One region of the Micromonospora sp. NPDC000442 genome, then DNA from elsewhere that is predicted to be linked to it. Evidence: riboswitches for the same ligand, from Rfam matches in the RefSeq annotation. Region 1 holds a riboswitch; the other holds the start of a gene.
The links. A riboswitch is a leader RNA that binds a small molecule or an ion and turns the genes downstream of it on or off. The one in region 1 is predicted to bind cobalamin.
Positions count from the first base shown of each region.

Region 2: it holds a riboswitch for cobalamin, as region 1 does, so the genes downstream of both, ACFY2A_RS26805 (ribonucleoside-diphosphate reductase subunit alpha) here and metE (5-methyltetrahydropteroyltriglutamate--homocysteine S-methyltransferase) in region 1, are expected to answer to the same signal.

Region 1 is NZ_JBIAYZ010000009.1:280,524-294,704, forward strand. Features, by position in the region: gene ACFY2A_RS17445 (hypothetical protein) at 1-826, opposite strand, end outside; gene ACFY2A_RS17450 ((4Fe-4S)-binding protein) at 975-1,397, opposite strand; gene ACFY2A_RS17455 (GNAT family N-acetyltransferase) at 1,429-1,725, opposite strand; gene ACFY2A_RS17460 (MarR family winged helix-turn-helix transcriptional regulator) at 1,961-2,428, shown strand; gene ACFY2A_RS17465 (DUF6817 domain-containing protein) at 2,416-2,967, opposite strand; gene ACFY2A_RS17470 (SDR family NAD(P)-dependent oxidoreductase) at 3,024-3,866, opposite strand; gene metE (5-methyltetrahydropteroyltriglutamate--homocysteine S-methyltransferase) at 4,175-6,412, opposite strand; cobalamin riboswitch at 6,524-6,735, opposite strand; gene ACFY2A_RS17480 (alpha/beta hydrolase) at 6,838-7,572, opposite strand; gene ACFY2A_RS17485 (hypothetical protein) at 7,618-8,223, opposite strand; gene ACFY2A_RS17490 (ferric reductase-like transmembrane domain-containing protein) at 8,224-8,484, opposite strand; gene ACFY2A_RS17495 (RNA polymerase sigma factor) at 8,647-9,228, shown strand; gene ACFY2A_RS17500 (hypothetical protein) at 9,273-9,797, shown strand; gene ACFY2A_RS17505 (S8 family serine peptidase) at 9,838-11,256, opposite strand; gene ACFY2A_RS17510 (CHAT domain-containing protein) at 11,404-14,121, shown strand; gene ACFY2A_RS17515 (DUF6345 domain-containing protein) at 14,175-14,181, opposite strand, start outside.
Region 2 is NZ_JBIAYZ010000023.1:81,810-95,990, forward strand. Features, by position in the region: gene ACFY2A_RS26765 (IucA/IucC family protein) at 1-693, shown strand, start outside; gene ACFY2A_RS26770 (IucA/IucC family protein) at 690-2,357, shown strand; gene ACFY2A_RS26775 (alanine racemase) at 2,354-3,481, shown strand; gene ACFY2A_RS26780 (hypothetical protein) at 3,634-4,221, shown strand; gene ACFY2A_RS26785 (FecCD family ABC transporter permease) at 4,334-5,431, shown strand; gene ACFY2A_RS26790 (ABC transporter substrate-binding protein) at 5,457-6,443, shown strand; gene ACFY2A_RS26795 (ABC transporter ATP-binding protein) at 6,440-7,225, shown strand; gene ACFY2A_RS26800 (ribonucleotide-diphosphate reductase subunit beta) at 7,357-8,352, opposite strand; gene ACFY2A_RS26805 (ribonucleoside-diphosphate reductase subunit alpha) at 8,388-10,715, opposite strand; cobalamin riboswitch at 10,904-11,110, opposite strand; gene ACFY2A_RS26810 (hypothetical protein) at 11,265-11,609, opposite strand; gene ACFY2A_RS26815 (hypothetical protein) at 11,606-11,755, opposite strand; gene ACFY2A_RS26820 (multiprotein-bridging factor 1 family protein) at 11,901-12,908, opposite strand; gene ACFY2A_RS26825 (hypothetical protein) at 13,525-13,701, shown strand; gene ACFY2A_RS26830 (hypothetical protein) at 13,795-14,181, shown strand, end outside.

The DNA.
Region 1 (14,181 bases):
GGGGCAGGTAGACCCCGTCCTCGACGGCGATCGCCTGGGCGTTGTTCTGGGCGCCGGTCGCCGTGACCCGGGTGAGCAGGACGTTGCCGGTGGCGGTGTCGGCGACCGTGGCGCCGACACCGGTGGCGAGCGCCCCGGCCGGGCAACCCGCGGACACCTGGCCCTTGGGGCTGGCGCTGTTCGCCGCCCCGGTCAGGCTGACCAGCGTGCCGGTGAGGTTCGCCGGCAGGGTGGCGCAGATGGCGTACCCGACGAGTTCCCACGGCCCGGCGAACCCGCCGGCCGCGCCCGCGGTGACCACCCCGGCGGTGAGCGCCGCGTTCGGCTCGATCCGCTGGTAGAACGCCTCACCGTTGGCGGTGCGCAGCTCCGCGCCGAGCCCGAGCAGGTCGGTGCCGGCCGGGCAGGCGGCCACCTGGTTCTTGATCGGGTCGGCGTTGCTGCCGCTCGCCGACGTGACACGCTGGTAGTTGGCGGGGGGCGGGCCCGGCACGCAGATCGCCTGCGCCACGACGTTGTACGCGCCCGCCGCAGCGCCCGGGTTGGTGTGCGCCCAGACCGTCACCGACTGGGTGGCCAGGTTCGGAATGATGTCGGTCAACGTCACGTCGCCGCCACCGCCGTCGACCGAGCCACCGCCACCGGCGAGAAACTCGCCGGCCGGACAGGTGGCCACGGCGGACTGGTTGGGAAAGGCGCCCGCCACGCTGACGTTCACCACGGTCGCCTGCGCCGGCCCCACGCCGGTGGCGACGGCCACGGCGGTGCTGGCCAGCAGCAGGCCCGCGGCACCCGAGAGCCGGGCGAGCCTGGATCGAGTACGCATCGTGCACTCCACTTCGTACCTGCCGCGAGACGTTTACACCCCGACGGGGTGACGCGGCAGGTAACCCACGATCCGTACCGGCCTCACGGCGGCCTCAGTGCCGCGTCAGCGTCGGAGCGGGCCGGACGCGTCACGCGGCGGTGTCGAGTCAGTCCAGCCGGGCCTGCCCGCAGGGCCCGCCGTGATCGCAGTACGGCTGCAGTTGGCTCCGCCCGCACCCGCACAGGACTGCCCTGGTCTCCGCGCGCACGCCTTGCGGCGTGTCCACTCTCAACTCGCCGCGCACGATCAACTGTCCGGTGGAGTCGCGCCTGATCTGCGTCGGCCGGTCCGGGGCCTCCGCCCCACCGTCTGCGAATTCGTACTGCAACGCACCGGAGGGACAGCGCCGCACCACCTCGGCCAGGCGCTCGGCCTCGGCACCGTCGGGGCGGATCCACGGGCGCTGACCCGGGTCGAAGACCGCCGGCAGGCCGCGGACGCACTCGGCGGCATGCAGGCAACGCCGAGCCTCGAAGGTCACGGTGATCGACCGACCCTCGTACGCCTTCGTCGCCGTTTCGCTGCTCATACCGACCTCCGTCGCTGCCGTACCCGGCTGTTCAGTCGCTGACTCTGCTGCGGGACTGGTACACCAGGCCCTGATACTCGGGGTGCCGGGCGATCCATCCCGCGATGAACGGGCAGGTGGGCAGGACCAGCAGGTTCGCGGCGCGGGCCTGGTCGAGAGCGGCGCGGGCCAGGGCCGCCCCCACTCCCCTGCCCTCATACTCCGGCGAGACCTCGGTGTGCACGAACGCAACGAGTTCGGCAGTGCGGATGTACTGCGCGAAACCCGCGACCTTCGACTCTCCCTCGACCCGAGCCTCGTACCGGTTGGCCTCGGGGGCATCGCTCACATTCACTACCATGTGTCCTCCGTCTCGCCATGCTGCGCATCGACACCCGATGCCGTGAAAAGCCGGGTACGCGGCCACGCGCACGACGACCCACCCCCGGTTGGTTGATGCGTCACCCAGACTAGCCACCAATGGTTGATGCGTCAACCAATTCCTCGAGCCGGCAATCCTTGATCAAATCCGCTCAGGAAGTCCGGCAGCCACGAGCCGTCGAAGTTGTCGTTACGCTCCCCGCATGGACCCAACGCCCCGCTGGCTCACCTCGCAACAGCAGGTCGCCTGGGACAGTTTCATCCGTATGCAGGAGAAGCTCATCGGACGACTCGCCCGCCGCGTCCAGGCCGACTCCGGCATGTCCGCCGCCGACTACATCGTGTTGGTCAAACTTACCGAGACCAGCGGTGGACGGATGCGCCTGATGGATCTGGCGAAGCAGGTGGAGTGGGAGAAAAGCCGCATGTCCCACCAAGTGCGGCGAATGGTCGAACGCGGGCTGGTGGCCAAGGAGGAATGCCCCGACGACGGACGCGGAGCGTTCATCGCCGCCACCCCAGCCGGCTGCAAGGCGATCGAAGACGCGGCACCCATGCATGTCGAGCATGTCCGCCGACTGTTCATCGACGCCCTCAGTCAGGAAGAACTCGACATGCTCGCCAGGATCTCGGATCGCGTCCTTGCCCACATGGAGAGTCAGCCCGACTGACGCCGAGCGACACCGAGAAGTCGCTGCGCCTCGCCGATGACCTGGCGTGAAGCGATCGGCGCCCAAGCGGCGAACAGCGAGCGGAAGTAGTCGCCGTACCGGTCCGCGGTAGCAGGATCCTGCTCGATGACATCCAGTTCGTTGACGATGCTGAGATCCACGAACGGTTGCCTCTGATCGGATTTCAGGTGCCATGTCTGGTCGGTGAATCGGTCGACGACCACTCCGGCCTCCGCCAGCTGTCGCCAGGTCCGCCTTCGGTCGCACGCCCCGTACAGGTAGACCAGTGCCTCGGCGTCGTCACCGATGAGGTTGCGGAGTGTGACTCGATCGGCCCGGTCGAGCAGCGTCACATCGAAGCCGTCCGTGCCATAGCCGGCATGCGCGAGACCGGCCAGCTGCGCGTCAATGTCACATCCCAGGTCGGCAAGGCGGTCGTGGACCCGGCACAGGTGGGCGTAGAGAGTGCCGCCGGGGTGCGGGATGGTCTCGGCTCCACGCTGCCGCAGCCAGCGCCGCACCTCGGAATCCGCGCTCATGGCTCGACCTTACGTAAGCCGCGTCCGACCGGCGGCCCGTCAGCGTGGGCGGTTCGTCACACCGGCGCACCGAGCAGCTCGGTCGTTCGCTCCCACAGGCCGGTGGCCAACTGGTCGTCCGTGGCCTGCCGGTGCACCGGCCCGTTCGGTCTGAGGCGGTGGTAGTAGCCGCCGTTGACCGCCTCCGGATCAGGCAGCGTGGCCAGGTGAACCAGCGGCTCGGCACCCTCCTCGAGGGTGGACAGACCACCCAGCAGGCGGTACCGGACCAGCGCAGCGACCAGCGGGGCTTCCCGGTTGATGTCGGTGGCGGCGATCACGCCCGGGTGGAACGCCATCGCGGTCAGCCCGCTGCCGCGCGTACGACGGGCCAACTCGCGGGTGAACAGGATGTTCTGCAGCTTCGTCATCCCGTACCGCAGCAGCTCGGACCGCTTGCCGGCACCTTCGAGATCGTCGAGATCGACGCTGCCGAACCGGTGGCCCTTGCTGGACGTGGTGATGACGCGCGCCCGCCCGGCGGTGGTCAACCGGTCCAACAGGAGGTTGGTGAGCAGGAACGGGGCCAGGTAGTTGACCTGGAACATGACATCATGACCGTCCTCGGTACGACTCCGCCTGGTCAGCACGACGCCGGCATTGTTGGCAAGTACGTCGATACGGGGGTAACGACCCAGGAGGGTGTCGGCGAGCCGGCGTACGTCCGACAACCGGGTGAAGTCGGCCACCAGCGGCTCGGCGCCCACCCGGCGCGCGACGGCGGCGGTCTTCTCGGGCGACCGGCCCACCACCACCACGGACGCGCCCAGACATGCCAACCGGCGGGCAGCCTCGGCGCCGATACCCGCACTGGCTCCGGTGATCACGACGGTCTTGCCTGCCAAGATCCGGTCACCCATGGCATCCATCTCCCCGAATGGGACGATGGCCCATCGTAAAAAATCAACAGCACGAACGCCACCGGGCAGTACGACGTGTTCGCCCGCGGCCCAGGTCGCACCGTCTACCAGAAAGCCTGGCGCGGCACCTGGCGCGACTGGAAACACATCGGCGGCCTCTCGGCTGACAACGCTTATCCATTCTGAAGCGGGTTGACCGGCACGGGCCGGGTGCACGGCTGTCAGGACGGAGACCGATTGGGTTGACCAATGTTGACGGGCGGTACCGACCACGAGCCGCGTGGTCGGTACCGCCCGGCTCGGTACGGTCAGCTGGCGCGTACCTCGGCGGCGGCGGCCACCAGGTGCCGCAGGGACGCCTCGACCTCCGGATAGCCGCGCGTCTTTAGGCCGCAGTCCGGATTCACCCACAACCGGCGGGCCGGCACGGCCGCGACGGCCCGGCGCAGCGCCTCGATCACCTCGCCGCGCGGCGGTACCCGGGGTGAGTGGATGTCCCACACCCCGGGGCCGACGCCCCGGCCGTAGCCGATCGCGGCCAGGTCGTCGAGGACCTCCATCTTGGACCGCGACGCCTCAATGCTTGTGACGTCGGCGTCGAGGGCGTCGATGGCGTGGATCACCTCACCGAACTCCGAGTAGCACAGGTGGGTGTGGATCTGGGTGTCGTCGGCGACACCGCTGGTGGCCAGCCGGAACGCTCCGACGGCCCAGTCCAGGTACGCCTTCTGGTCGGCGCTGCGCAGCGGCAGCGTCTCCCGTAGCGCCGGTTCGTCGACCTGGATGACCCGGATCCCGGCGCCCTCCAGGTCACGGCACTCATCGCGTAGGGCGAGCGCGACCTGGTCGGCGGTGTCCGCGAGGGGTTGGTCGGTGCGGACGAACGACCAGGCCAGGATGGTGACCGGGCCGGTGAGCATGCCCTTGACCGGTCTGCTGGTCAGCGACTGCGCGTAGGTGGACCATTCCACGGTCATCGGTGCCCGGCGGGACACGTCGCCGTAGATGATCGGCGGGCGTACGCAGCGGGAGCCGTAGGACTGCACCCAGCCATGCTGCGTGGCGGCGAAGCCGTCGAGTTGCTCGCCGAAGTACTGCACCATGTCGTTGCGTTCCGGTTCACCGTGCACGAGCACGTCCAGGCCCAGCTGTTCCTGCAACCGGATGACGTGCTCCACCTCCGCGCGCATCCGCGACGCGTAGCCGGCGTCGTCGAGGCTGCCGGCCCGGTGCGCGGCGCGGGCCTTGCGCAGCTCGGCGGTCTGCGGGAACGACCCGATCGTGGTGGTCGGCAGTTCCGGCAGGCTGAGTCGTTCCTGCTGGCGGCCGGCCCGGGTGGGGTATTCACCACGCTGCCGGTCGGTGGGGCGCAGGGCGGCCAGCCGACCGCGTACGTCGTCGTGACGCCAGTCGGCCGGGGTGGGCGGCAGTGGCGCGGGTAGCGCGGTGGTGCCGTCGCGCAGCGCGCGGCCGAGCACGACGATCTCGTCGACCTTCTGCCGGGCGAACGCCAACCGCTCGGACAACCGGGGGTCGAGGTGGGTCTCGGCGGACACGTCGACCGGCACGTGCAGCAGCGAGCAGGACGAGGACACGGCGACGTGATCGGCCAGGCCGGCGACCGTCGCGCCGGCCGTCACGGCCGCCCGCAGGTCGGTACGCCAGATGTTACGGCCGTCGACCAGACCGGCGACGATGGTCTTGCCGCCCAGCGGTCCGGCGGCGGCGAGCCGGTGAAGGTTGCCCGGTCCGGCGACCAGGTCCAGGCCGACGGCTTCGACCGGGGTGTCCAGCAGGGCCGGAAGCGCGTCGCCGAGGTCACCGAAGTAGGTCGCCACGAAGATCCGCGGTCGGTGTGCGAGTTCACCGAGCCTGGTGTAGGCGCGACGCAGGGCATCGATCTCGGCCGGGCTGCGGTCGGTGACGTAGGCCGGCTCGTCCAGCTGCACCCAGCCGACACCCACATCCGCCAGGGCGGCGAGAATCCGGGCGTACGTCTCGACCAGGTCGTCGAGCCGGGCGAACGGATCGTCTCCCTTGGCCAGCAGCAGGAACGTGGCCGGGCCGACGAACACCGGCCGGGTGATGACACCCAGGTCACGGGCCTCGACGTACTCGTCCAACGCTTTCACCGGGTTGGCGGTGAACACGGTGTCCGCGGTGATCTCCGGCACCAGGTAGTGGTAGTTGGTGTCGAACCACTTCGTCAGCTCCAGCGCCGGCTCGGCATCCACCCCGCGGGCCATGGCGAAGTAGCTGTCCAGCGCGGACAGGCCCAGCCGAGCGAACCGGGTCGGGACCGCTCCGACGGCGACGGCCGTGTCGAGCATCTGGTCGTAGTAGGAGAACGTGTTCGACGGGATCGCGTCGAGACGGGCATCGCGCAGCGTCCGCCACACCTGCGCCCGGAGGCCGGCGGCGGTGTTGGCCAGAGCCTCGGCGTCGATGGTGCCGGCCCAGTACGCCTCGACGGCCTTTTTCAGTTCACGGTTGGCGCCGATGCGTGGATAGCCGAGCACGGTGCTCTGCCCGAATGCGGTACTCACCAAGGGGTCCTTCCCTCGCAGTGTCCGGCGGACACGGGAGGGGAAGACGGGTACACCTCAGGTACCGGCTTCCGCCCTGGCCCTCCCGAGAGGCCGCCGGCGGCGCACACCGGCGGCGTGCGCAGCACTGGCAGGTCTTCGGACTCGCGGGCATGACACCAGGTCGCCTACTGGCCGTCGCTTCCCAGACCTCACGGTCCAGTGCTTTGTTGACGGCGGTCGTTCCCACTCACCGCTGCGGGGCAGCCCCGGATTCACACCGGGTTCCCTCTTACGACGCCCCACCCACCCGGACGGGACGAACCAGCACCACCGCCATCGTACGGGCCACGCCGCCGGCCGGGGGTCCGGAGTGCCCGACCTACGGACGCCGGCACCGAGCAGAGTTGACTCTGCTCGGGCTCGCCTGGATCGCCTCAGGCCCGCTAACGTAGGTGCCGGGCGAAGAACCGGCCCGCGTCCTCCCCTGCGTACCAGGGAACACCTGTGTGTCCGCCCATGTTGGCGTGCAGCGTCTTCTCCTTGGAGCCGAAGTCGTCGAACAGATTCAGGGCCGCCTGTCGATCGTTGCTTTCGTCATCCCACTGCAACAGCACGTGCAACGGAATGGTGACCTGCCGGGCCTGCTCGAACATGAGGCGCGGCACGAAACTCCCGGCGAAGAGACCGGCGGCCACGATGCGCGGCTCGACCACCGCAAGCCGGATGCCGACGGAGATCACGCCACCCGAGTACCCGACCGGGCCACCGATCTCGGGCAGCGACAGGAGGGCGTCCAGGGCGGCCTGCGATTCCGGGACTGCCTTGTCGACGAGCGGGCGAACGAGGGCGTCGATGATCTCATCGCTGACCGGCTCGCCGGCCTCCAGCGCCCGGCGCAGGCCAACGCGGGCCTGCTCGACGGCGGCCCAACGGGGCCGGTCACCGCTGCCGGGCAGCTCGATCGCAGCTGCGGCGAAGCCCTCCGCCGCGGCCTGGCAGGCCCGCGCCACCAGCCGGGGATACATCCTGCGCAGTCCGAGCGGCGGGTGGCCGAGCAGGATCAGCGGGACCGGAGCGGATATGGATGCGGGCGTCCACAGGATGCCGGGGATCTCGCCGAGGGCGAACTTGCGTTCGAGGACGTCGCCATCGAGGCGCTGCTCAGTAGTGAATCGCATGGTCGTACCTTTCGGGAGTGCTCGCGAACGGCGCTCCCGGACGACCTATCGTCCGACCGTGACCCCGCAGGGGAGCACCCATGTCGAAACGTTCACGGGTACCACCTCCTCGGTCTCTCGCACGGCCTCCGGCAAACTAGCAGCTGGCCACTGCGGTCCGCCACGCAGTTTCACCGGGGGGCCGCACAGGTAGACGTCCCGTTCGGCGATGTCGGGAACCAGGCCGCGCAGGCTCTCCGGACTGAACGGCTGGCTGCCGTCGGCGGTGCGCCCGGTCAACAGGTGCAGGCGGGCACCCCGGGCCTGTACGAGGTTGCGCAGCTCGCCGATCAGCACCGCGTCGGCGGGTGTGCGGGCTCGATAGAGGACCACGACGTCTCCCGTCCGTTCCGGGTCCTCCAGCAACGCCCGGACCGGAGTGATGCCGATGCCGCCAATGTAGACGGAGACGGCGTTGTCGGTCTCCGGCACCACCGCGACGACCCGCAGCCGGTGCCGGGCGTTGCGCAGCAACGGCACGAACAGGCGGTTGGTCAGCAGCGAGCCGACCGCAAAGGCCCGCAACCCCCACGAGTACGCCTTGGTGACCTCGCTGTTGGCGAACGAGGCCCCTTCGTAGATCTGGTGGATCACCGACAGCACGATGACCACTTACACCACCAGGTGGATGGCGTGCCAGGTTTCGTAGGACATCCGGCGGCGGGCGATCCGCACCGAGGTGAACGCCATGATACCGATCAGGACCGCGGCGATCATGCCGAGCAGTACCGGCATCTGCTTGGCCAGGAGATTGGCCAGGAGATTGGCCAGGACGTCGATGGCGACCCCGGCTGATTGTCTGAGGAACTTCTGGAGGACAGTGGAACGGCCGGCTCGCCCGCCGGTCCTACCGCGGTTCGCGCACCTCCCCATTCACTGCATCCGATAGGATCCGCTGGTCTGCTCAGCTCTCACCGCGACGTGTGCACGGCCGGAGTCCGGCCCGCCCACCTACAGCTGCGCGGCCGGCACGTCGGAAGGCTTCGCATGAGAGAGAGGCAGACCGGGGCGGGTTCGCCGCAACCGGTGCCCGCTGTGCAGCATGACGTCGCGCACCAACTGCGGCTCGCCGCCTCCGGCGACCAGGACGCCTGGAACAACCTCGTCGACCGGTTCAGCCCGCTGCTCTGGTCCATCTGCCGGCATTTCGGCCTGAGTTCGGCCGACGCCGCTGACGCGTTTCAACTCACCTGGCTGCGACTACTTGAGCACCTCGACACCATCCACGACCCCGCCCGCCTGCCCGGCTGGCTCGGCACAACCTGCCGCCGGGAGTGCCTGGGTATCCTCCGCCGCAACAAGCGTGTCCGGCCCACGGATGACGACCGGTTGCTGGACCGCTTCAGCGGACCGTCCTCGTCGGCCGACCAACCGGCGCTGATCGCGGACCGGAACGCACGGCTGTGGCGCGAGTTTGGCCGACTCGACGTCCGCTGCCAGAAGATCCTGCGACTCCTGCTGATCGAACCGGCAGGAGACCGGGTCTCCTACGAGTTGGTCGCCGCGGCACTCGACATGCCGGTGGGCAGTCTCGGGCCGATCCGGGGGCGGTGCCTGGCAAGACTGCGTGGCCTACTTGACGCCGAGGGTATCAGTGACGCGCTGCGCGACTCGTAGGAGGAAAAGCGGTTGACGGCAACCCGAGGACTGAGGGAGGAATCGTGGACGACGAGCACGCGGGGCCGGAGACGCCAGCTCCGGGCGCGGACGATCGGCTGCTGGCCCCCCTCGGCGATCTGATCCGGACGGAGGACGCGCCGCCGGCCGTGGCGGTGGAGCTGGCCAAGCAGAGCTTCGGTCTGCGCCAGGTCGACACCGAGCTGGCGGCGCTCGTGGCCGACTCGGCGGTGGACGCGGTCGGGACCGTGGTACGCGCCGGCGAGCGGGCAATCGTCCCACGGCTGCTGACCTTCGAGTTCGGGGGCCCGACCGAGACCGGTGAGCCGGAGGCGGTCGAGGTGGAGGTCAGCCGGTCCCGCCGGTACCGTCGGCTGCTCGGCCAACTGCAACCGCCGGGGGCGGCCAGGATCGAGGTACGGCAGCCCGAGGTCGACGCCGTCCGTCAGGTGGACGCCGACGACCAGGGACGGTTCGTGGTGGAGGCGGTCGGTGCCGGGTTGATGCGTCTGACCTGGCGTCGCCCGGGACGGAACGCGATCACCACGGCCTGGGTCAGACTGGACTGACTGTGCCGGCCGGCGTCACACCGGCCGGCACCTGCGGTCCTCAGACCGGCGTACCAGGCAGTACCCGCAGCACCCGCCCGTAACCGGGGATTGTGCGCCGCCCGGCCAGCAACGCGTCCAGCGCGTCACGGGGAGTCAGGCCGGGATCGTCCAGACAGGCCCTGGCGACCATGCCGCTGATCTGCGGGGCGGAAAACGACGTGCCGCTCCAGACCGCCCAGGAGTTAGCCGGAAACGAGTAGTCGGCCACCGCCGGGTCCGGCACCGGCGGCAGCGTGCCGGTCACGAAGGTGGCGACCACCCCGAGGCCGACGCAGGAACAGTCGACCCAGTCGCCGTGACTGGAGAACGGAGCCGGTAGCAGGTCCTCGGTCAGCGCACCGACCGCCACCACGCCGTCGAAGGCCGCCGGATACATCGGATCCTCGCTGCCGTTGTTTCCGGCGCTCGCCACGATCAGGACCTCCGGGAACCGGTCCGCGATCATCCGCACCGCGCTCTGTAGCGCCAGCGGTGGCACACCGTCGACGGCGGGCGTGCCGATCGAGGCGTTGATGATCAGTCGTACGCCGTCGGCGGCTGCCTCGTGCACGGCGCGTAGCATCGCCTCGGCGGCCTCTGTGTCGGTGCCCAGCCCGTCGCTGCGGGTGAACCGGTATGCCGCCACCTCACACCGGGGCGCCACCCGCTGCACGATGCCGGCGGCGAAGCTCCCGTGCCCGGCCGACCAGTCGAGCCGGCCGTCCCCCGCACGGCCGTCGGTGACCGGCAGTACGTCGAGGAATTCGGTGTTGTCCGCGCGCCGGACGACAGCGTCCAGCCAGCTGTCGGTCCGATCCTCCGGGGTGATGCCCGTGTCGATGACGGCCACGCGCACCGCCGGGATGCCCGGCTTGCCCTTGGCGACGTCCGGCACGAAGTCGCCGAGGGCGGCGGTGGCGAATGGATAGTCGTCGCCCTTGATGATGTGCCCGAGCGGTACGACCAGATGTGGCGCGGCGGTGATGCCCAGCTCGGCCAACTTCCGGACGTCACCGGCCAACTCCTGCGGACGCTTGCGGCCTTCATATACCCCGAGACGCCGCTCCGGCGACGCCACGGCCCGCTTCCACGGTCGGTAGCCCAACTTGCGCAGCACCTGCCGCGGGTCGGCTCCCGGCCCGGCCGGATCCATCTCGACCACCAGCTGACCCCGCGCGACGAGCACGTAGGTCGGCCGTCCGGCCAGGTCGGTCACCGGGTACCTGTCGAACGGCAGGGCGAACCGCCCCGGTGCCCGGTCCTGCCGGTCCTGCATCTGGCCGATGATCTCGCTGGTTCGCCCCTGAATCGCGTCGGCGGTCAGGACCTTCAGCTGGCGGCGTACATGGGCAGCGTCGATCTTCAACTGCTCCCTGGACCGGTGCTCCGGGAACTCGTCCGGGGCCGGCGCCGAAGAGGACCTGGTCTTTATGTTCACGGTGACGCTCCTATCGAAGATCGCGGTGATTCCCGCTGCCTGACGGCAGCCAGAGTCGGCCACGGCTGATCGGTACCACCAGCAATAACCTGACGCCGGGTGTGGATAGACTGCAAATATTGACGTACGGCGGCGAGCGGTCCCACGATGACGGCTGATCTTGGCACGGACCTCGTGGCAGAGGCGGATGCCGCGTACTCCAGAGTCGTCCTCGACCCCGCGAGATACACCGCCGCGGCGGGGGAAATCGTGGAGCTGGCCCGCCGGGCAGGAAACGACGAGGCACTTGTCGCGGGTCTGCGTGCGCTGGCCTGGACCCGCCACGCGGTACTGGACAACGAGGCGGCCAAGAGCCTGCTGGATCAGGCGGCCCGGCTGGCCATCCGCAACGGCCTGCACCGCCGGCTCGGGGAGGTACTCCTCACCCGCTCGGTGGCGCTGCAGGAACTCGGCCGGTACGCCGCGGCCGCGCGGGACCTGCGGCGGGCAGCGAAGCTGGTGTCCTCACACCAGCGTCCCGAACTGCTCATGCAGCTCGCCATCCTGGACCACAACGCCGGTCGGGTGCTCGCAGCCGCGCGTCAGTACCGGCTGGTGCTCGCCGAGCCCGCCTGCCCGCCGGCGATCTGGGTGAAGGCGGCAAACAACCTGTCGTACGCGCAGACCCAGCTCGGTCGTCCGCAGGCGGCGCTGGCCTACCTGGACCGGGCCGCCACGCTCGCGAGCGAACTGGGACCGATGCTGTCGGCAGTCATCGAGAACAGTCGAGCGTGGTCCAGCTTCCATGCCGGAAGGTTCACCGAGAGTCTGCGCCGGTTCGAGGAGGCCGGCCGGCTCTACACCGCAGCCGGACTGCCGCTCGGCGAGCACTATCTCGACTACACCGACGCACTTGCCGAACTGCGCCTGCTGGACGAGGCCGCCGCGGTTGTCCGGCTGGCTGCTACCGACCTCGAGCGACACGGTGCCCGGCTGATGGCCGCGGAGGCGCGGCTGCGCTGTGCCCGGCTGGCGCTTGCGCTGGGCGATGTCGACACGGCCCGCGCAGACGCGATCAGCGCCGTGCGGGACTTCCGGCGGCAGCGCCGTGCGGCCTGGGCGGCGCGCGCCGTCGTCACCGCCGTGGAGGCGGACGCCGTCGCGGACGGTTTCACCACCATGGCGGTACGCCAACTCGGTCGCGCGGCGGCTACGCTGCATCGTTTCGGCCTGCGGGCCAACGCGGTGGAGGCGCATCTGGTGGCCGGGCGGGCGGCGTTGGCCACGGACGACAAGCGGCGGGCGAAGCGCCACCTGACCGCCGCCGGCGCACTGGCGTCCGGGCAGCCGCTGCTGGTCCGGCTACGCGGACGGTTGGCGCTGGCACTGCTGGCGGACGCCGCGGAGCAGGCCGCCCAGGGCGGAGGTGCCACCGCGACCGCTCGACGCCGCGCGGTCTCGGCCACCAGCTACGGCCAGGGTGCAGTGGCTCGCCTGGCGACGCCCGGCGCAGGTGCAGCGTTGCGGCACTGCGGGGCCGGACTGGCCGACCTCGCCCGCCACCGGGCGGCGCTGCCGTCGGTGGAACTGCGCGTGCTGGCCGCTGGGCACGGCGTGGAACTCGGCGACCTCGGTCTGCGCCACCTGCTGCGCACGGCGCCACCGAGCCGGATTCTGCACTGGCTGGAACGCACCCGGGCGGCTGCCCTGCTGACCGTGGAACCCGCTGCCCACGACGACGTCGACGACCTCGTGATCGCGCTGCGAACGGTCGAGCAGGAACTGCGGGCGGCGCAGCGTGAACGTGGCGTGCAACCGCGAAACCTGCTGGCCCGCCAGGCCGCGCTGGAGGCGCAGATCAGGCGGCGGTCCTGGGGCCGCGACGGGAGGACGACGCGGTCGGCCGAGATCGTCACCGCAGGTCAACTCCGTGAACTGCTCGACGGCGGATGGCTCGCCGAGTTCGCGACGGTGGACGACGCGGTCGTCGCGGTCGTGGTCGGGCCGCGCCGGACCCGCCGGGTCCGGCTCGGTCCGCTGTCCGTTGTGCAAAGGGAGACTGCCGCGCTGCACTTCGCCCTGCGGCGGCTGCTACACGGCGGTCGCTACACCGACCAGGCCCTGTCGGCCGCCCGGGCGTCCCTGGGCACCCTCGCCGAACTGCTCGTTACCCCGCTCGGGGTGCCGCCGGGGGCACCGCTGGTCGTGGTCCCGCCCGCGAAGCTGCTGCGGGTTCCCTGGTCCCCGCTGCACCAGGGGCCGGTGTGCGGCGCACCGTCGGCCACCATGTGGGCGCGCAGCCGGCGGGCGGCCCGGTCCCGGCGACCGGGCCACCAGGTCGCGCTGGTGGCCGGGCCCAATCTGACCGGCGCCGTGGCCGAGGTTCAGGCCCTCGAAGCCCGTCACCCCGGAGCGGCGACGCTGCTGCCACCGAAGAGCACCGTCGAGGGCGTGGTCGCCGCACTCCGACAGGCCGACCTCGCGCATCTGGCCTGCCACGGCCACCTGCGCTCGGACAGCCCGCTCTTCTCGGCGCTCGAACTCAGCGACGGTCCGCTCACCGTGTACGAGTTGCACAGCCGCGCCGTCGCCCCGCACCGGGTGGTGTTGGCCGCCTGTGACTCCGGAGTCGAGCGCGACTACGAGGGCGACGAGGTGCTGGGCTTCGTCAGCGCGCTGATGGCGGGCGGTGCGGCCGGGGTGATCGCGTCCGGCGTACCGCTGCCCGACGGCACGTCGCTGGCGCTGATGCCACGGCTGCACGACCGGATCGTGCGCGGCGAATCGCTTGCCTGCGCGTTGTGGGCCGTACGGGCCGCCGAGCCGCCGGCCTCCCCGGCCGATTTCGTCACCTGGTGCGGTCTGACCGCCTACGGGGCTGCCTGAGCGACCGCGCCGGGGGCCGGGCACTACCCACGGCCCCCGGCGGGTCAGTGATGTCAGGAG
Region 2 (14,181 bases), on a different contig from region 1:
GGTCACTGCGGAGACGACGAGCTGCGGTCCTTTCTGCTGCGCCGGCTACCCGCCGGCCTGGAGCGGGCGAGCGTGGTGCCGGTGGCCGCACTCGCCGCGGCGGATCCCACCGCCGGCACGGTCGCCCAACGGATCGGCGGCGACGACCCGACCCGACTCCTCGGGTCCTATCTGGATCTCCTGCTCGACTGGCATGTGTGCCTGTGGTTACGGTACGGAGTGGCGTTGGAAGCACATCCGCAGAACATCCACCTGGTCCTACCGTCCGACGGTCCGGTCCGGCTGTTGTACAAGGACAACGACGGTGCCCGGCTGGACCCCCGGCAGGCGGGCACGGTCCGGCTGCGCGACCAGCGGATGTGGATCCGCCACCCCGGGGAGCTGGCCGACATGTTCGTCACAATCACTCTTCACCTGGCGGCGGCGGCACCCCTGCTCGCCCTGGCGGACCAGGGCGTCGCCGTGCCCTCCCCCGCCGAGGCGCTCGCGCCCCGGCTGCGCGCCGCCCGCGACCGGTGGGGTGAGACACCCGCCGCGCGAGAGCTGGTCGACCGCGTGCTGACCGCGGACCGGTTGCCGGTCAAGGCGATGCTCACCGCCGGCACACTGCTGCCGAAGCAGCGGATCGGCTGCACCGACGTGAACAAGTTCTACCACCGCACCGGCCCCAACTACCTGCGGAGCGCCTCGTGACGCCGCAGGCCGCCGAGGCCACCGCCGGGCCGGCGGAACGCGCCGCCGACCTGGCCGCCGCGCACACCCTGCTCTCCTGCTACCTGCGGGAGGTGGCCGCGCCCGACGGTGCCGCCGAGACCGTCGGCGGGCTCCTGCGGATCCGGTTGCCGCACCTCGGGCTGACACTCTCCTGCCGACTGGCCCGGGTCTCCCCCGTGCTGGCGCACCGCTACGTCGGCCCGGTCCGCTGCCGGCCGGCGGCGACACCGGTCGCCCGCCGCCACCCGGCCGCGCCGGACCCGCCGGCCGCCCACGCGCTGGACGACGGTTCGCCGGCCGCCGATGCGCCAGTCGACGGCGCGCAGCTCGCCCGGCTGCTCGCCGCCGAGCTGACCGCCCGCACCGGGCTGGTCAACGACGAATTCGTCGAACAGGTGCTCGGTAGTCGGGACGCGCTGGCCACACTGTTGCGGCAACGCCCGTCCCGCGACCCCAACCCGACCGGCGATCCGATGGTCGACAGCTACGTCGACTCCGAACAGTCCCTCGTGCACGGGCACCCGCATCACCCCAGTCCGAAGTGGCGCAGCGGTGATCCGGCGAGCTGGCGTCGCTACGCCCCGGAGCTGCGCAGCACCTTCCGGCTGAGCTGGCTCGCCGTGCCCACCGACCTGATGGCGGGCGACGGGCCGGTCGACGAGCTGATCGCACCGCTGGATCCGCCGGACGCGCCACCCGGGTACCACCTGCTGCCGGTGCACCCGTGGCAGCTGAACCTGGTGCCGCCGACCGACCCGAGGTTGCGCCGGCTCGGCCCGGCCGGCGTACCGGTCCGTCCGACCGCGAGCGTCCGTACGCTCTACGCCCCCTCGGTCGACCTGTTCCTCAAGACCAGCCTGCACGTACGCATCACCAACTGCCTGCGCAAGAACGCCCGGTACGAGTTGACCGGGGCGGTGGCGTTGACCCGGTTCCTGTCCCGCGTGCCGCTTCCCGCGCGGGTTGGGTTGCTGCGGGAGCCCGGCTACCGGACCGTCGACCTGCCGGGGGCGGACGAGGCGTACGGCACCATCCTGCGGACCGGGGTGCGCGAACATCTACGGCCGGGTGAACGGGTGGTGTTGGCGGCGGCGCTGGCCACCGCCCCGCTGACCGTGCCGGACCCGTTCGACTGGTGGCGGGCCTACGTCGAGCTGCTGGTACCCACCGTGCTGCGACTGTGGCTCGGTCACGGCGTGGTCCACGAGGCGCACCTGCAGAACGTGCTGCCGGTCCTGGACCCGGACGGCCGCCCGGTCCGCCTGATCCTGCGTGACCTCGAGGGACTGAAGCTGGATCTCGGCCGGCTGGCGGCCTGGCCCGAACGGGTCCCCCGGCAGGCCGCCTACACTCCCGCGCAGGCGGCCCGGCGGGTCGTCTACTGCCTGTTCGTCAACCATCTCGCCGGTCTCGCCGGCGCGCTCGCCGACGGCCACCCCGGCACCGAGCCCCGGCTGTGGCGGACAGTCCGGCAGGCTGTCGAGGCGACGTACGCGCAACTGGGTGAGCCGGCCGAACTCGCCCCGCTGCTCGACGGCACTGCGCTCGCCGCGAAGGCGAACCTGCTGGTCCGCTGGCACCGGGCAGCCGACCAGCAGGCACCCTACGTCGCGGTGCCCAACCCGCTGGGCGGTGCCGGGTGACCCGACCGACGTACGTCTACGACCTCGCCGCCCTGGCCAGGCACGCGGCTGCCGTCCGGGCCGCCCTGCCGGAACGGGTCGAGCTGCTCTACGCGGTCAAGGCCAATCCCGACCCGGGGATGCTGCGCACCCTCGCGGCCACGGTCGACGGTTTCGAGGCCGCCAGTCGGGGCGAACTGCGCCACCTCGCGGCCGTGCTGCCGGGCCGGCGGGTGGCCGCCTTCGCCGGACCGGGCAAGACCGATGTGGATCTCTCGGCGGCGCTGGCCGCCGACGTTCACCGGATACACGTCGAGTCCGCCGCCGAACTGCACCGGCTGGCCGCCCTGGCACGGGCCACCGGGCGTACCGCCGATGTGCTGCTGCGGGTGAACCTGCCGGTCGCGACACCGGGCGCGGTCCTGGTGATGGGCGGACAGGCGAGCCCGTTCGGCATGGACCCGCAGGAGGCGGTCCGGCTCGCCGCCGACCCGCCGGACGGGATCCGGGTCCGTGGGGTGCACGCGCACCTGGCCAGCGGGCTCGACGCGGCGACCGCCGCCGTGGTGGCGCGCGAGGTGACCGACTGGGCGGTGCGGCAGCTACGCGCCGAAGAGGTCAACGTCGGCGGCGGCATGGCGGTCGACTACCGCCGCCCGGAGCACCGCTTCGACTGGCCCGGCTACGGCCGACTGCTCGGCGAGGTGTCGGACACCCACCCGACGGTCCGGCTCCGGATCGAACCCGGCCGAGCCGTGGCGGTCTACTGCGGGTCGTACGTGACCGAGGTGATCGACGTGAAGCGGTCCCAGGGCCGGTGGTTCGTGATCGTGGCCGGGGGCACCCACCATCTGCGCACTCCGGCGGCCAAGGGGCACGCCCAGCCGTTCGTCGTGGTGTCCCGGGCCGGCGCCGGGCCGCGGACCGACGGCGGTCCGGTCACCGTCGTCGGCCAGCTCTGCACCCCGAAGGACGTCCTGGCCCGCGACGCCGAAAGCGTCCCGATCGCCGTCGGCGACGTGCTGGTGTTCGCGTTGGCCGGCGCCTACGCGTGGAACATCAGCCACCGCGACTTCCTGATGCACGACCCGCCCGAGTTCCGCGCAGGAGATCCACTCGCCGTCGCCCACAGCTGGGGTCGTTGATCACCGTGATCCGCTGGCGCGCTCAGCTCGACAGCGCCGACATCCGACATGACGGTGCTCGAAGCCACCATCGTCGAGCGGCCACTTGCCACGCCGACGGCCGTGCTCGACGCTGACAGCGTGAATCTCGCGGCGGACGGTGCGGAGGCGGCATGCTGACGGCTCTCGTTCCGGGCTTCCGGGAGATCCGGTCGTCGCTCGCGGCGGGCTACCTCTGCCTGGCGACGCTGTGGCTCGCCTTTCGCGACAGCATTCCACTCGCCCAGCCGGAGACGGGCCTGTGGCGGGATCTGTGGATCGTCGGTGGCGCCCTCGGCGCGCCGACGCTCCTTATCACGCTGAGCTTCGTGGCATACCTTGTCGGCTCGACGCTGTCGCTCGACGCGCAGTCCGGCCAAGCGATGGAGCTGGCCCAGCGCCACCTGCACCGCAGCGGTCGCGGGCTCCGGTGGAACCTGTGGCTTCCGGCGCTGGCCTTCTCGCTGGTCGGCGCGTTCACCGTCAACGTGTTCTTCCTTCTCGGCCTCCCCTTTGCCGCAGTGGTCTTCTGGCAGGCCGTCACGCGGCAGACACGCGCGTACCGCATCCTCGCCACGGCCCTCCGGGCCGGCGTCATCAGCACGGCCACGCTTGATCAGCTCCGCTCGTTGTGCTACACGACGCCCGACGACGACGTTGCAGCCGTCCCGGGGCGACCGGCGGTGCCGATCCCCGGCCAGGGCGGGGATTCCGCCCCGTAGACCTGGTGTACGAGCCGGCCGGCCGTGGTGAACAACGACTCAGCCGCTTTCCGCTGCCCTGATCTTGCTGGTAGCTTCTTGCCAAGGCTTTGCAAGAGCAAAGGGAGTGCAGATGGGTCCGGTGACCGTCGCGGCCCAATCGGAGAGCCGGCCGGACCTGCTCGGCGTCGCGGCGCAGCGGCGCCGTACCGGGATCTGGCTGCTCGCGCTGACGGTCGGGCTGATCCTCACCGGGATGGCCGCCGTCGGCTCCGGCGCGATCGGTATCCCGCCGATCACGGTGGCCCGGATCATCGGGCACAACCTCGTCGGCCTGCCCGGCGAGGTGGCCTGGACCCCACCGCAGGAAGCCATCGTCTGGCAGGTCCGGCTGCCCCGGGTGCTGCTCGGCATGCTTGTCGGCGCCGGACTGGCCGCCTGCGGGGTGGCGTTGCAGGCCATGGTGCGCAACGTACTGGCCGACCCGTACCTGCTGGGGATCAACTCCGGCGCCTCCAGCGGAGCCGCCGCCGCGATCCTGTTCGGCGCGGGCGCCGGCTTCGGACAGTACGCCCTGTCCAGCAGCGCCTTCCTCGGCGCGCTCGGCGCGTCGCTGCTGGTCTTCCTGATCGCCCGCAGCGGTGGACGGGTGACCTCGATCCGGCTGCTGCTGTCCGGCGTCGCCGTCGGCTACGCCCTCTACGCCACCACCAGCTTCCTGATCTTCGCGTCGGGGTCCGCCGAGGGGGCCCGCTCGGTGATGTTCTGGCTGCTCGGCTCCCTCGGGCTGGCCCGGTGGAACGCCCTGCTGCTGGTTGCCGCGATCGTGCTCTGCGGCATGATCGGCTACCTGACCATCGTCGGGCGACGCCTCGACGTGCTGGCCATCGGCGACGAGACCGCGCAGACCCTGGGTGTGTCACCCGACCGGTTCCGCCTCCGACTGCTCGTGCTGGTGTCACTGAGTGTCGGCGTGCTGGTCTCCGCCGCCGGCAGCATCGGCTTCGTCGGCCTCGTCGTGCCGCACCTCGCCCGCCGCATCGTCGGCGCCCCGCACGTCCGGGTGGTGCCGGTGGCCGCGCTGCTCGGCGCCATCCTGCTGGTCTGGGCCGACGTGCTCGCCCGGCTGCTGCTGGCCCCCCAGGAGATCCCGATCGGCATCATCACCGCCCTGCTCGGCGCACCCTTCCTGCTGGTCCTGATCCGTCGTCTGCACTTCACCGGCGCGTGAGCGCCCGATGAGCCGAGGAGCACCGATGAAGGCAAACCGTCTCGCCGTCACCGCGGCCACGTCCGTTCTCGCGCTACTGGTCGCGGCCTGCGGCGGTTCCGCCGAGGAGCCGGCGGCGACCGGTCCCGGCTTTCCGGTCACCGTCACCAACTGCGGCGTGGAGGTGACCATCGACGCCGCGCCGGAGCGCGTCGTGCTGCTCAAGAGCGCGGCCGTGCCGTACCTGCACGCGCTCGGCGTGCTGGGCCGGGTCACCGCCCGGGCCGGGCAGTACCCCAGGGAGTACTACGACGCCGCGACCCTCGCCGAACTGGACCGCATTCCCCTCCTGACCGACAAGACCGACACCAGCGGTCACCTGCAGATCTCCAAGGAAGTGGTGATCAGCCAGGAGCCAGACCTGGTGCTCGGTGAGGTCGACAACCTCTCCCGCGACGCCCTCTCGGCGGTGGACGTCCCGCTGCTGGAGGAACCGGCCATGTGCCCGGACACCACCGCCACCCCCAGCTTCGACGACATCCACCGGCAGCTGGAGACCTACGGGCGGGTGTTCGGCCGCGAGGCCGAGGCGACCACCGCGGTCGACGCGCTCAAGCAGCGGATGACGGCGATCCAGGCCACCGCTGATACGGCGTCCGGTCGTACCGCCGCCGTGCTGTATCCGACGGTCGGCGGCGGCACCACGTACGCGTACGGCTCCGTCAGCATGGCCCACCCGCAACTGCAGGCCGCCGGCTTCCGCAACGTATTCGGCGACACGCCGGAACGGGTCTTCGAGGTCACCGTCGAGGAACTGCTCGGCCGTAACCCCCACGTACTGATCCTGCTCCACAGCGACGGCGACCCCGCCGCGGTCGAGCAGGGCCTGACCGGCCTGCCCGGTGCCGAGCAACTCAACGCGGTCCGCAACGGCGCGGTGATGACCCAGCTGTTCAACTTCACCGAGCCGCCGAGCCCACTGTCGATCGACGGTCTGGAGCGGATCGTGCAGCGGTTCAGGGCCGACTCGTGATCCAGGCGACCCAGGTGTCCTGGCACTACGGCGCCAACCCGGTGATCGACGGGGTCAGCGTGACCGCGCGCCCCGGCCGCGTGCTCGGCCTGATCGGCCCCAACGGCAGTGGCAAGACCACCCTGCTGCGGCTGCTCTACGGCGCACTGAGCAGCGGCACCGGACGGGTCGTCGTGGACGGTGACGACCTGGCCGCGCTGCCGTCGCGGGAGGCCGCGCGCCGGCTGGCCGTGGTGGTGCAGGAGACCGGCGGTGAGACCGCCCTCACCGTGGCCGAGCTGGTGCTGCTGGGCCGCGGCCCGCACCTGAACACCTTCCAGCGCACCGGGCGGGCGGATCACGAGATCGCGACGACGTGCCTGACCCGGGTCGGTGCCGCCCACCTGGGGTCACGGGCCTTCGCCCGCCTCTCCGGCGGCGAACGCCAGCGGGTGCTCATCGCCCGGGCGCTGGCCCAGCAGGCCACCCACCTGCTGCTCGACGAGCCCACCAACCATCTCGACATCCGCTACCAGCACGAGATCCTGCGGCTGGTGCGCGACCTCGGCACCTGTGCCGTGGTGGTGCTGCACGACCTGAACCTCGCTGCCCGCTACTGCGACGACCTGGTCCTGCTCGGCCAGGGCGGCGTCGCCGCCGCCGGCACCACCGAGGAGGTCCTCGACCCTGCCGTTCTCGAACCCGTCTACGGCATCGGCATTCAGCGTCTCGACCTCGACGGCGCGATCCACCTGCTGTACCACCCTCACGATCAGCCCGCCGTGGAAAGGAGTGCCGCATGAGCGGCACCGAACCGGGCACCGGATGCGGTACCTGATCGCCGATCAGGTCTGAGGCAGCCCGAGGACCGGGGCCGACCCGGCGGTGAATCGCCGAGCCGACCCCGGTCCGCGCGGTTGAGGCCGGACCGCCCTCAGAAGTCGTCGTCGAAGGCGACCGTGCCGGTGACCCCGACCTGGTAGGCGGACACCCGCCGTTCGAAGAAGTTGGACAGCTCCTGCACGTCCTGCAACTCCATGAAGGCGAACGGGTTCTTCGACCCGTACCGCGGTTCGATCTCCAGCTGCGCCAACCGGCGGTCGGCGACGTGCTGGAGATATTCGCGCATGTCGGCCAGGGACAGCCCGGACACGCCCTGTTCGAGCAGGTCTGCGGCGAACTGCACCTCGCACTCGACGGCTTCGGCGAGCATGTCCCGGACCTGCTGCTCCATCTCGGCGTCGAACAGGTCCGGCTCCTCGGCGCGTACGGTGTCGACCACGTCGAAGGCGAAGGCCATGTGCATCGACTCGTCCCGGAACACCCAGTTGGTGCCGGAGGCGAGGCCGTGCAGCAGGCCCCGGGAGCGCAGGAAGTACACGTAGGCGAAGGCGCCGTAGAAGAACAGTCCCTCGATGCAGGCGGCGAAGCAGATCAGGTTCAGCAGGAACGACCGCCGGTCCTCGCGGGTCTTCAGCTCCCGCAGCTCGAAGATGGAGTCGATCCACTTGAAGCAGAACTCGGCCTTGCGGGCGATCGACGGGATGTTCTCCACCGCCGCGAACGCCGCGAACCGTTCCCGCTCGTCCGGCACGTAGGTGTCCAGGAGGTTCAGGTAGAACTGGACGTGCACCGCCTCCTCGAACAGTTGCCGGGACAGGTAGAGCCGTCCCTCCGGCGAGTTGACGTGCTGGTAGAGGTTGAGCACGAGGTTGTTGGCGACGATGGTGTCGCCGGTGGCGAAGAACGCGACCAGCCGGGACACCAGGTGCTGCTCCGCCGGGGACAGCTTCGCCAGGTCGGCGAGGTCGGAGTGCAGGTCGACCTCCTCGACGGTCCAGGTGTTCTTGATGGCGTCCTTGAAACGGTCGAAGAACTGCGGGTAGCGCATGGGCCGCAGGGTCAGGTCCATGCCGGGGTCGAGCAGCATCTGCCGCCGGCCGGTATCGGGTTCGGAAACGGTGGTCACTGGCACGCCTCGCAGCTCTCGGGGTTTTCCAGGGAGCAGGCCAACGCCTCGTCGTCGCTGACCGCGACGATCGGCTTGACCGCCGGGGTGACGGCGACGGTGGCCTGCTGGATCCGGGTCGCCGGACGCGACCGCAGGTAGTAGGTGGTCTTCAGCCCGGCCTTCCAGGCGTACAGGTACATCGAGGAGAGCTTGCCGATGGTCGGCGCGCTGAGGAACAGGTTCAGCGACTGCGACTGGTCGACGAACGGCGCACGGGCGGCGGCCAGGTCGACAAGCGCCCGCTGCGGCAGCTCCCACGCGGTACGGAACAGCTCCCGCACCTCCGCCGGCAGTTCGGCGATGCCCTGCACCGACCCCTCGGCCCGCTTGATCTGCTCCCGGATCGGCGCCGTCCACAGCCCACGCGCCTTCAGCTCTCGGACCAGGTAGGTGTTGATCTGGAGGAACTCACCGGACATCGTCTCGCGCTTGAACAGGTTTGACACCTGCGGCTCGATGCACTCGTAGCAACCGGCGATCGAGGCGATCGTGGCGGTCGGCGCGATCGCGACAAGCAGCGAGTTGCGCAGGCCGTGACGGGCGATCCGCTCCCGCAGCGCGGCCCACCGCTGCGCCTGCGTCACCTCCGCGCCCCACAGGTCGGGATGCAGCTCACCCTTCGCGGCACGGGTTTCGGCGTACGCCGGGTGTGGGCCGAGCCGCTCGGCGAGCCCGACCGACGTCTCCAGCGCGGTCAGGAAGATCTCCTCCTGTACCCGGGTCGACAGCTCCCGTGCCGGCGCCGAGTCGAACGGCAGACGCAGGGTGAACAACGCGTCCTGCAGGCCCATCAGCCCGAGCCCGACCGGACGCCAGCGCGGGTTCGACACCGCCGTCTGCTCGGCCGGGTAGTAGTTGATGTCGATCACCCGGTCGAGAAACACCACGGCCGTGCGTACCGTGGCGCGCAGCTTCTCCCAGTCGACGCCGTCGGCGGTGACGTGCGCGCCCAGGTTGACCGACCCGAGGTTGCACACGGCCGTCTCGGTGTCGCTGTTGACCTCCAGGATCTCCGTGCACAGGTTCGACAGGTGGATCGTGTTGCCCGGCGCACCGGTCTGGTTGGACAGCCGGTTCGCCGCGTCCTTGAACGTCATCCACCCGTTGCCGGTCTGCGCGAGCGTACGCATCATCCGGCCGTACAGGTCGCGGGCCTTCACCGTCCGCACGGCCTTCTTCTCCGCGGCCCGGTACGCCTCGTCGAACGCCTCGCCGAACAGGTCCGGCAGCTCGGGCGCGTCCGACGGGTCGATAAGCGACCAGTCGCCGTCCGCCTCCACCCGGCGCATGAACTCGTCCGGGATCCAGTTGGCCAGGTTCAGGTTGTGGGTACGCCGGGACTCCTCCCCGGTGTTGTCCCGCAGCTCCAGGAACTCCTCGATGTCCGGGTGCCACGGTTCCAGGTACACGCAGGCCGCGCCCTTGCGGCGGCCACCCTGGTTGACCGCCGCCACCCCCGCGTCGAGGGTCTTGAGGAACGGCACGATGCCGTTGGACCTGCCGTTGGTGCCCCGGATCAACGCGCCCCGGCCCCGGACCCGCGACCAGGAGATGCCGATGCCGCCGGAGAACTTCGACAGCTTCGCCACCTGGTGGTAACGCTCGTAGATCGAGTCGAGCTCGTCACGCGGCGAGTCGACAAGGAAGCACGACGACATCTGGGTGTGCCGGGTTCCCGAGTTGAACAGCGTCGGTGAACTCGGCAGGTACGCCAGGCTCGACATCAGCCGGTAGAACCCCATCGCCTCACCCGGCGTCTGCGACAGCCCGCAGGCCACCCGCAGCAGCCAGTACTGCGGTGTCTCCACCACCAGGCGGGTCTGCGGATGCCGCAGCAGGTACCGGTCCGCGACGGTGCGCAGCCCGAAGTACTCGAACCGTAGGTCACCGTCGGGGTCCACCGCGTCGTCCAGCTTGCGGGCGTTGCGGGCCACGAACGCGGCGGTAGCGTCCCCGATCAGCCCGAGGCCGTGCGCGTAGCGAATGGACTGGCTGAAGCTGGCCACCTGCTGCCCACGGACCTCCTTGTCCACGTACGCGGCCAGCAGCCGAGCCGCCAGCTTCGAGTACTGCGGCTCCGTACCGATGAGTTCGGCGGCCGTCTGGATGGACAGCTTGTCCAGCTCGGCGGTGGTGGCACCGTCGTACAGGCCGCTGATGGTCTTGGTGGCCACCCGCAGCGGATCGACCTCGTCGAGGTCGGCCACCCACCGCTCCACCGCCCGGACGATCTTGTTGACGTCCACCGGTTCCGTGGCGCCGTCGCGTTTGCGGACCTGCATCACCTGCCGGCGCTGCTCCGACACACCTGCGTCGGAGGCCGGCGTCTCCCGCACGACCGTCACGTCTCTCTCCTCGCGCCGTCTGCTCAGGGCCTCGGACACGCGGGGAGGACGCCACGGAATCCGTGCAGGCGGCACGGCCCGTTCCTGGCGTCGGCCGTCCCACGCGGCCTGCGGCCGCCGCCCACGAGTGCGGGCGGCGTGCTGGCAGGTCTTCGGACTCGTGGGCGTGCTCGCGCGCTCCTACTGGCCGTCGCTTCCCAGGCCGTGGCCCAGTGCTGTGTGACGGCTGTCGTTCCCACTCACCGCTGCGGGGCAGCCCCGGATTTCCACCGGGTTCCCTCTTGCCTCGGCCGCCCCTGATGGGCGCCCGAACCAGCTACGGGTGACACCATATATGGGCCACCCACCAACGCAAGACACCAGATGGTGTGTCGGCGTGTCCGTGCAACGGAGGTCACATCCGGCTACGCCGGTCCGTGCTTGACCGGTCGCAGGCAGGCAGGCGTACGAAAAGGACGGCGGATGCGACGGGGTGCTGATCGTCAGTCACGCCCCGGTGGCTACCGCCTCGCAGGTGCACCGCAGCCACGCGAGGAACCGGGTCGTCAGCTCGCCGGGATCCTCGCGCGGCAGGTCGTCCAACGCCGCCGTCAACAAGGCACCCGCGTACATCGACAGGCCGACCCGGTCCCGGCCGTACGCCTCGACGAGCCGCACCCGCGCCGGGGCGCACGGCCACGGCGGTTCGCCCTCGCAGCTGGCGCACGTCCACTCCGGCCGGCGCGGCAGGTGCTCGTCGGCGAGCCGGTCGGGCAGGGCGTCGACGGCCCGGCCGATTCGCACCGCCTCGGCAGCCATCGCGTCCCGATAGCTGACGGCACGCCCAGTCATGCCGGCCACCGGCCGTCACGCCGGGCCTGGTCGAGCAGGCGTTTCCGGGCGGCCTCCTGCTCGACGGTCTCCCGCCACTGCCCGCCGTCCGCCAGCGGCAGCGGCCGCCGCCGCAGCCACCACCACAACCTGTGCCACCTGCTCACGCCATCACCTCCGCCGAAGTTGGGGACGGGGGCGGCGGTACGTGGGGGCGCACCGCCACCACCCACAAGCATCGTGCGATGGCGGTGGGCACGCAGGGCAGGTGCGAGGCGTCCGGCGTCCTGTCCGGGACGGTTGACGGACAGCTCAGCCGGTGGCGACCGCGAGTGCCTGCCGATACTCCTGCGTCCATGCGGCGTCCCGCTGGTCAGGCGGCAACCCGGCCAACCCTGCCCGCAGGTTGTCGATGCCGGCCGACGTGTCGCCGAGCGCCAGATAGGCCAGCCCGAGACCCATCCTGCTGAACGTGGGCGTCAGCCAGTAGGCCAGGACCGGTGCCTGCTCGCGCTCGGCCGCCTCGGTGAGGTCGCTGGCCTCCCCGAGGAGCCCTGCCGCTGAGCGCCGATCGCCGAGTAGCGCGTATCCGTGGGCGGCCTGGACCGCGTCGCCGACACGTTGCAGGGCCGTCGCCCCGGGTGTGTGGTACGCGGCGAGGAAATGGCGCACGATGCCGCGTGGGTTGCCTCGCTGCCGTTCCAGGTAGCCTCGGAAGTTCTCCACCTGCGCCGCGAGCGGGCCACTGTCAACGGCGTCGGCCTGCCTGGCGGCCTCGATCAGCACCTGTATCGCCTCACCGTCGTTGCGGGCTTCCGCATGCAACCAGCCGACGAACTGCGTCCACTCCGCCACCACCTCGTGCAGTTGGCCGGCGTACGGCCCGGCAGCCCGCTCGGCGAGTTGCTGCATGGTGGACCACTGCGCCACCATGGCCGGCAGTGTCACCGGAGCCGGCAGGACGTCGTCGAGGCGGCGTTGCGCGGCCAGCACCTCGGCGAGCAGCCGCACCGCAGCGGCGTCGAGGCGGGTCGGTTCGGCGAGCACGTACGCCAGGCGGTCATCGTCGTCGGGGGTGGTGACTGTCGGGGCATCGACGACCATCGCGGCAAGCCGCCCGCCGGCCTGCAACGTGTCGTCAAGGTGCGCGGCGAGTTCGCGGGACGGTCGGGTACGGCCCGTCTCGAGGTCGTGCACGTAGCTCTTCCCGACGTACGCAAGGCGGGCCAGATCGCGCAGTGACAGGCCACGGACACGTCGAAGTCGGGCAAGCTCAGCGGGGAACCGTGGGTCAACGATGGTGCGCGCGCTCGGCGGCATGGCGAAGCTCCCGGGTGAAGGACTGGGCAGCGATCTGCTGGCCTCCCACCAGCGAGCCGCCACAATCGACGGTACCCGGCTCCGACGTGCAGCGGCAGGAGCTGCCGGACGAGCCGGGCCGTGTCGGCGACACGGCGACTCGCGCGGACCTGTCGAATTCAGTCATCGACGGCGGTTGGCTACGCGTCTTCGTCACCGTCCTGAAACCCAACCGAGGTGGAAGGTCGACGCCGCGCTGTAATCGTCAGAGCATGGTCGCTCGAACGCGCGCGAGGACACGGCGGATCGTCGCCACCCTGGCCGCCACACTGCTCGTGCTGACCGCGCTGACCGCCTGCACGCCAGAGATCAAGGGCATCACCGGCCTCACCGTGGATGCTGACGGCCGACCGCTCGCCGCGCTGGCCTGGTGCGCGGACAAGCCGCCGGACGTGATTGTCCTTGCCACCGAACGCGCGGTCTCGCCCACCCCGTCCGGCGCTCGGAACCATCCGCGAATTGGCCGAGTTGGCCGGGCCGGGACTACGACGTACCCCGGGACGCGACCTCGCCGGCCACCGTCCAACTGCCGGGATTCCCGCCCGATCCTGCCCCTGATCGGCGCGCCGCCTTCCGCATGTACGGCGTCGCCGACAACAGCAGCTTCACCACCCACGCGGTGACCTTCCGGCTCCCCGAACTGGCCGGCCTGCGACCAGGCTCGGTCATGATCACCGCTATCGTGAACAACGAGGAGGTACCGAAGTACGTCTCCCGCGACGAGTTCGCGCGCCTCGGCAGGGCCGAGTGCTGACCTCGCGCGGTTCTGCCATCCTGGCCGGGTGAAGCCAACCTGGAGAGAGTCCCAGGAAAGCAGGACCGGCTCGCCCAGCAGATCCTCGCCAGCGTGCCGCGACGCATCGAGCAGAGTTTTGTACGCACCCTCGACCCCGCCACCGCGCTCGCCCTCGGCCGCTACGGCACCCGCCTGGCCACCCTGGCGTTGCGGCAGAACTCGGTCGACCTCCTACGCCGCTCGGTGCTGGCGACCGGACTCGCCAGATGCCTGGCGTCCAATGACGACCGAGACATCATGGTGGCGCTGGCGGTGCCGTGGATTGTGGCACAGCAGCTCGGAACATCTCCGGCCGAGGCGTTCGCCACGGTCAGCGCCACTCTTCCGGAAGGGCCGGCAGCCCGCCTGGTCCAAGCCTTCGGTGTCCGTACCGACATCACCTTGGAAGCCTCCGGTTGGGAGCTGGTGACGACCGCCGACGGCCCGGACTTCCGTCCG